DNA from 3 places in the Trujillonella humicola genome. Region 2 is predicted to be linked to each of the others. Evidence: predicted binding sites of a transcription regulator. Region 2 holds the regulator's gene; each other region holds the start of a gene.
What was found. Region 2 encodes LexA, which represses DNA repair genes until DNA is damaged. Its sites were predicted from a motif close to TCGAACANNTGTTCGA; they were not measured.

Region 1 (2,265 bases), on a different contig from region 2:
GCGGTCCAGCGGCATGCGTGGATCCCCTGAGGTCGGACGCCGCAGCGGTCCGGTGTCGTCGCTGCGCCGGGCGCACCCGTGCCCCGCGGCCGGTCGGGCTCGTGGGGTGGGTGGGTGCATCGTGCGGTCAGGTGCGCAGCGGCGCGGAGATGACGATCTCGGTGCCGTCGGGGCGGTAGGTGCGCCATCGCTGTCCGGGCGGGGCGGTGTCGTCGCGTTCTACGCGATACCCGTGGTGGACCTTCGTGTGATGGCGTTCGCAGAGCAGCCCGGAGTTCTCCGCCGAGGTCGTGCCGCCGTGGGCCCAGTGGACCAGGTGGTGGACGTCGCAGAACCAGCGGGGTGCTTCACAGCCGGCGAACACGCAGTGCCGGTCGCGGAGTTCGACGGCCTTGCGGATGTGGGCCGGGACGATCCGCTGCTCGCGGCCGACGTCGACCGGCAGCCCGTCGGGGTCCAGGACGATCCGGGTCAGGGTGGCGTCGCAGGCGAGCCAGCGCGTGCGGGCGGCGGAGAGAGCGGCGCCGAGGCCGGTGTCGGCGGCGGCCGGCCCGGTGCCGGGCTGGACCAGGTCCTCGAGGCCGATCGTGGCGATGACGTGGGGCTTGACGGTGCGCAGGACCGGCAGCTGGCCGGAGGCCAGCGCCAGGTCGGCGAGTTGCACGAGGGCGTCGCCGGTGCGCTGGGCGCGGCTGCGGTTGTCCGCGGCACAGCGGCCGGCGGCGGCGATGGACTCGAGCGCGGTGGCGACCTTCTGCCCGCCGACCGCATCGAGGGTGCCGCCGACGGTCCAGGAGCCGTCGGGGTGCTGCACCAGGGTGAGTGAGCGTTCCTCGGTGGGGTCGGGTTCGGGGCCGTCGGGGTCGAGCTTGGCCAGGTACTCGCCGACGGCGATCTGCAGCTCCCGGTGGGTGCCCCGGCAGGCCAGCTCGACGAGGGCGGTCTCCACCGCGGCCACGTCGATGCCCTGCTCCGCGGCCAGCTCGAGGTTGGCAGGCTTCGCGATCTCGGCGATCACCTCGACCTGGTCCGCGCCCAGGGCGCCGTCGGCGAACGCCCGCTCGGTGGCCGGGAGCTGCTCCAGGAGCCGACCGCGAGTCACGAGGTCCCTGGCCAGGGAACCGGAGACCCGCGCATGTCCGCGCAGCCAGGACTGCATCGTCTTCGCCCCGTCGTACTCGCACGCGGCACGGACGTCGGCGCGGCGGGTCACACGGGTGGCGTGGGCGGTCAGCCGGTTGGCGGCCGCGAGAACCTCCCGCAGGTGCTCCAACAGCACCCCGTCGGGGAGCTCGTCGAGGTCCAGGACGGCGAGAGCGTCGAGTGCAGTCTGCAGCTCGCGCATGACCCCTCCTCGACTCTTCGAACCTGTGTTCGAGGATACCGGATCACGGTGGGCTCCGCCGTATGAATCCCCAGGTCAATGGCCTGTCCACAGTTCTCACTCGGCCTCTTGACGAGCGGTTTCCGAAGCCGCTCGGAAGGCCGGTGCGGACGTCGTCCTCAGCTTCGCGTCCGTGCGCTGACCCGGTGGGCATTGCCGGTCCGACCTCCAGCGCCCTCGACGGATCGGCCGTGAGCCACCACGCCAGGAGCGCGGCATGCCCGCTGCGCCCACGACCGGGGTCCTGGGCCGATCAGCCGCGGGCGAGTTCCTCGATGGGTGCGGACCACGCGGCGGGCGAGGTCCAGACGAAGCTGTGCGCGCCGGGGAGGGTGCGGAAGCGGCCGTCGGGTGCTCTGGCGGCGACTTCGCGGGCCCAGGCCTCGGTGCAGAGCCGGTCGGTGTCGCCGTAGAGGACGAGCACCGGCTGGGGGACCCGCGCGACGGTCTCCTCGAGGCGGTCGGCGAGGTGGACGCCCAGCGCATGCCGGACCCGGCGCAGGCTGGCGCGCTTGCGCTCGGGGGCGTGTTGCGCGTCGAGGTCGGGCGGCTCGAGCGCGTGGTTGCGCCGCCAGGCGAGGAGGACTTTGCGGAGGCTGCGGAAGGCCGGGTCGATCGTCGGGGAGGCGAGCACGAGGGCTTTCACCGCCGGCTCCCGGACAGCCACGTGAGCAGCGACCTGGGTGCCGCTTGAGTGCCCGACGAGGACGACCTGGTGCAGGCCGGCGGCGGCCACCCACTGGACGACGGCGTCGGCGAACTGGGCGACGTCCATCGGGTGCGGCGGCTCGCCGCTGCCGGAGAAGCCGGGCAGCTCGACCAGGTGCGCGCGCGTCCAGGTGCCGAGCGCCTCCACGGCCGGCTGCAGGTAGTTCGAGACG
Region 2 (2,265 bases):
CGGACGGCTCCACCGCCGTCCACCGGCTGACCTACCCCGACGGCCCGCACGACGCCGAGGCGCTGCTGCTGGCCCCCGACGGCACTCCCTACATCGTGACCAAGGAGGTGCTCGGCTCCAGCGACGTCTTCCGGCCGGTGGCTGCACTGGAGCCCAACGGCACCGTCGGGCTGGTCGAGGTCGCCTCGGTGGACCTCACCCTGACCGGCACCCCGGGCGGGCCGGTGGGCCGGGCCGGTCAGTTGCTGGTCACCGGCGGCGCGGTTGCCGCGGACGGTTCCGCCCTGGCGCTGCGCACGTACACCGACGCCTACGTGTGGCCGCTGACCGGCTCCGACGTCGTCGGGGCGCTGGCGGGCGATCCGGTCCGCGTCGCTCTGCCCGAGTCTCCGCAGGGCGAGGCGATCAGCTTCTCCGCCGACGGGACCGCGGTCGTCGTGGCCAGCGAGGGGCTCCCGAGCGTCGTCAGCGTCGTCCCGGTGCCGACGACGACCGCGCCGGCCGGCGCCACCGGAGCGCCGGACGGCTCGCTGGCCGACGTCCTCACCGAGACCGAGGACGGCGTCTCCCCGCTCACGGCCGGTCTCCTCGCCGCCGCCCTGGCGACCGCGATCATGTGGCTCGTGGGCCGGCGACGCCGCCGGAGCACGCCGCCGGCCGGGCCGACCCGCAGCTGACCCCAGCGCCGGACCTCACCCGGCCGGGCTCCAGGTCAGACGCGGCGCAGCACCGTCACCACACGGCCGAGCACCGTCGCGTCGTCGCCGGGGATGGGCTCGTAGGCCGGGTTGTGCGGCAGCAGCCACACGTGGCCGTCCTTGCGCTTGTAGGTCTTCACCGTGGCCTCGCCGTCGATCATCGCGGCGACGATCTCGCCGTTCTCGGCGGTCGGCTGCTGCCGGACGACGACCCAGTCGCCATCGCAGATGGCCGCCTCCACCATCGAGTCGCCGCTCACCTTGAGCATGAAGAGCGTGCCCTCGCCGACCAGCTCGCGGGGCAGCGGGAAGACGTCCTCGACCGCCTGCTCGGCGAGCACGGGACCGCCGGCGGCGATCCGGCCCACGAGCGGCACGTAGGTCGGCGCCGGGCTCGCGGCGTCCTCGGCGACCGGCGGAGGCGGCGCGGCCGCACCGGCGGCGGCGATCTCGCCGGGGAGCCGGACGTCGAGGGCGCGGGGGCGGTTGGGGTCGCGCCGCAGCCAGCCCTTCTTCTGCAGCACCGACAGCTGGTGGGCGACCGAGGAGGCCGAGGAGAGGCCCACCGCCTCGCCGATCTCGCGTACGGACGGCGGGTATCCGCGGCGGTCGATCGAGTCGCGGATGACCTCCAGGACGCGCCGCTGCCGCTGGGTCAGACCATCGCCGGCCTCGCCCCGGTCCGGAAAGGTCCGGACCTCCGCGGTGGGGGCCGACGGCGTGCCGGTCGCCGTGCCGCCCGCGCGGCGCGACCCGCCGCGCCCCCCCGACGTCCCGCTGCTGCCCGCCACGTCTCCTCCTCGCCGGCCGTCCGGTGACGGCTCGTCCGTCCGCCCCGCTCGCCCGGCCGCGGTCCTCGCCCGGCCGTTCCGGAGGCGTGCCCGGACGGTAGCGCGTTCGGGCCGGCTTCTCAAACACATGTTCGAAGTCGACCGTGTCGGGCTCGCTCCTGTCGGCGGGGTGCGGTAGACATCGCACAGACGTTCGATTCGAACGGCTGTTCGATGGGCCGCCGGTGCGCGGTGGCCGTCGTGGAGGAGGCGCGGGAGTGGGCACGGTGCGCGAGGCAGGGGTCTGCGGACGGTTGCACGGCGGAGGTGCAGTCCCGTCCGGCCGGCAGGGTGGGCCCGGTTCGGGGGTCGCCGGGCCCGGGCGACCGGGGAGCGAACGCGCGGCGGTCCGGTCGCGCGTCCGCCCGGGAGGCGCGCCGCCGCCGCGCCGTGACACCGTGCGGCCGGCCGCGCGGCCCGTTCCGTGGGCGGCGGCGACCGGCGCCGGGCGGGTGCGATCGGGCCGGCGGGTTCCCGCGCCGTGCGGGAACGGGCCGCTGCGACTCACCCGGCGTGGGCGGGTCGTGCTGACAGCGCTGGCCGTCGCGGCGTCCGCACTCGCGCTGCTCGTCCTGTCCGCGGTGCTGGGGAGCGGCAGCGGGCTCGAGCTCGCCGGCGGGAGCAGCGTCGTCGTGGCGCCGGGGGACACGGTCTGGTCCATCGCGGCGGCGGTGGCCGACCCGGGGGAGGACGTGCGCGCGGTGGTCGACGCGATCGAGCGGCTGAACGACCTGGAG
Region 3 (2,265 bases), on a different contig from region 2:
AGGACGACGGTGCTGCCCTCGGCGAACAGCCGGAGCACCGAGTCGGAGGAGACCTGGTCGGCGACCTCCGCGCCGGCGCCGCCGGAGGTGGTGAAGCGCGCGGCGTCCACGACCGCGCCGTCCCTGGCGATGCGCAGGAACGGGGTCCGCAGCCCCCGCCGCGACAGCAGCTCGTCGACGGCGGGGAGGTCGAGCAGGTCGGAGAAGTCGACCCCGCTGTCGGCGGCGCGGGTGAGCAGCGGCCGGCGGGCCCAGTACTCGGCGGCGAAGACCTCCGGGTCCAGGGTGGTGCACCGGCGCAGGGCCGGCCGGTCGAGGACCGGCCGGCCCGCACGGGCGGGGTCGGAGCTCAGGCCGAACCGTCCGCGCCGCCGTCGGCACCGCCGTCGGCGCCGCCGTCGGAACCTCCACCGGCCGCTCCGCCGTCGGACGGGCCGTGACCGGCGCCGCCGTCCGCACCGCCATCCGCACCGCCATCCGCACCGCCATCCGCACCGCCATCCGCTCCGCCGTCGGCGCCGCCGTCGGAACCGCCACCGGCCGCCCCGCCGTCGGACGGGCCGTGGCCCGCGCCGCCGTCGGCACCGCCGTCGGCGCCACCGTCCGAGCCGCCACCGGCCGCCCCGCCGTCGGCCGGGCCCTCCGTGCTGGTCATGTCGTCGTCGTCGAGCGCCATGCTGCTCCCATCGGTCGTGGGCCACCGGACGGTGGTCCGCCGAGCGTCCCTTACCTCGATCATCCTGCTCTCACACACCGGCCTGGACCAGCGGAGATCCGGCACGGGACCGGCCGGGCAACGGCTCGGACACGACACGCCGCACGACGCGCAGGAGGCCGACGGGAGGACGTACCGTCCTCCCGTCGGGTCGAACACGCGTTCGAGGGGAGGGGGTCGTGGTGGGCGGACGGGCAGCGGGGTGCCCCGTGCTGCACGTGGACATGGACGCCTTCTTCGCCAGCGTGGAGGTGCGCCGGCGGCCGGAGCTGGCCGGGACGCCGGTGATCGTCGGCGGGCCGGGCAACCGGGGCGTGGTCACCTCGGCGACCTACGAGGCGCGCCGCTACGGGGTGCACGCGGCCATGCCCACCGCCCGCGCGCTGCGGCTGTGCCCGACCGCCACGGTCCTGCCGGGGGACCTGGCCCTCTACGCGGAGGTCTCCCGGTCGGTCATGGCGCTGTTCCGGTCGGTCACGCCGCTGGTGGAACCGCTGTCGATGGACGAGGCCTTCCTCGACGTCTCCGGCGCCGGTCGCCGGCTGGGCGACGCCGCGCAGATCGGGGAGTACCTGCGGGCGCGGGTCTTCGACGAGCAGGGCATCACCTGCTCGGTGGGCGTGGCCCCCACCAAGTTCGTCGCCAAGCTCGCCTCCACCTCCGCCAAGCCCGACGGGCTCCGGGTGGTCCGCCCCGCCGAGGTCATGGACTTCCTGCACCCGCTGCCGGTCGGCGCGCTGTGGGGGGTGGGCGCGAAGACCGAGGAGGTGCTGCTGCGGCTGGGGCTGCGCACCGTCGGCGACCTGGCGCACGTGCCGGCCCGGACCCTGCAGCGGGCGGTCGGCCAGGCGGCGGGCAGCCACCTGCACGAGCTGGCCTGGGGTCGTGACCCCCGCCGGGTGGTGCCCGACGAGCCGGAGAAGTCCACCGGGCACGAGGAGACCTTCGGCACCGACGTCGACGACCCCGCCGTCATCCACCGGGAACTGCTGCGCCTGGCCGAGCGCACCGCCGGCCGGCTGCGCAGCGGCGGGTGGCTGGCGCGCACGGTCAGCATCAAGGTCCGGTTCGCCGACTTCACCACCATCACCCGCAGCCGCACCCTCGACGTGCCCACCGACGTGGGGCAGGAGCTGTACGACACGGCCCGGGCGCTGTTCGACGCCCTCGGGCTGGAGCGGGCGCGGATCCGGCTGGTCGGGGTGCGCGCCGAGCGGCTGGTCGACGCCGGCTCCGCCCCCCGGCAGCTGGAGCTCGGCGCCCGCGAGCACGGCCGCCGCGACGCCGAGCTCGCCGCCGACCGCGCCGCCCGCCGGTTCGGCGCCGGGGCGGTGCGCCCGGCCACGTTGCTGCACCGCGCGGGGGAGGGGCGCGCCGGGGGGAGGAGCGCGCCGGGTGCCCGGGAACCGCGGACGCCCTCCGCTCGTCCCAACCGGTGAGGACACGGCCGCACACCCGGAGGGCCTGCCGAGGTGTCCGCGACGAGGTCGCGGGTACTCCTGGGAAGGCTCCGAGGCACCCCCGGGAGTGATCTGCGGGGCACGGGCGGC

Region 1: a site for LexA is predicted at 1,363-1,378, ahead of ACK586_RS17965 (HNH endonuclease signature motif containing protein). Genes of this name have one in related genera too.
Region 3: a site for LexA is predicted at 867-882, ahead of dinB (DNA polymerase IV). Genes of this name have one in related genera too.

Annotation. Positions count from the first base shown of each region.
Region 1 is NZ_JBJNRJ010000041.1:2,207-4,471, reverse strand. It holds gene ACK586_RS17970 (ABC1 kinase family protein) at 1-15, opposite strand, end outside; gene ACK586_RS17965 (HNH endonuclease signature motif containing protein) at 128-1,345, opposite strand; gene ACK586_RS17960 (alpha/beta fold hydrolase) at 1,638-2,265, opposite strand, start outside.
Region 2 is NZ_JBJNRJ010000032.1:248-2,512, reverse strand. It holds gene ACK586_RS15765 (SMP-30/gluconolactonase/LRE family protein) at 1-677, shown strand, start outside; gene lexA (transcriptional repressor LexA) at 713-1,489, opposite strand; gene ACK586_RS15755 (LysM peptidoglycan-binding domain-containing protein) at 2,053-2,265, shown strand, end outside.
Region 3 is NZ_JBJNRJ010000045.1:10,587-12,851, reverse strand. It holds gene ACK586_RS18895 (cupin domain-containing protein) at 1-110, opposite strand, end outside; gene ACK586_RS18890 (BatC protein) at 350-676, opposite strand; gene dinB (DNA polymerase IV) at 925-2,154, shown strand.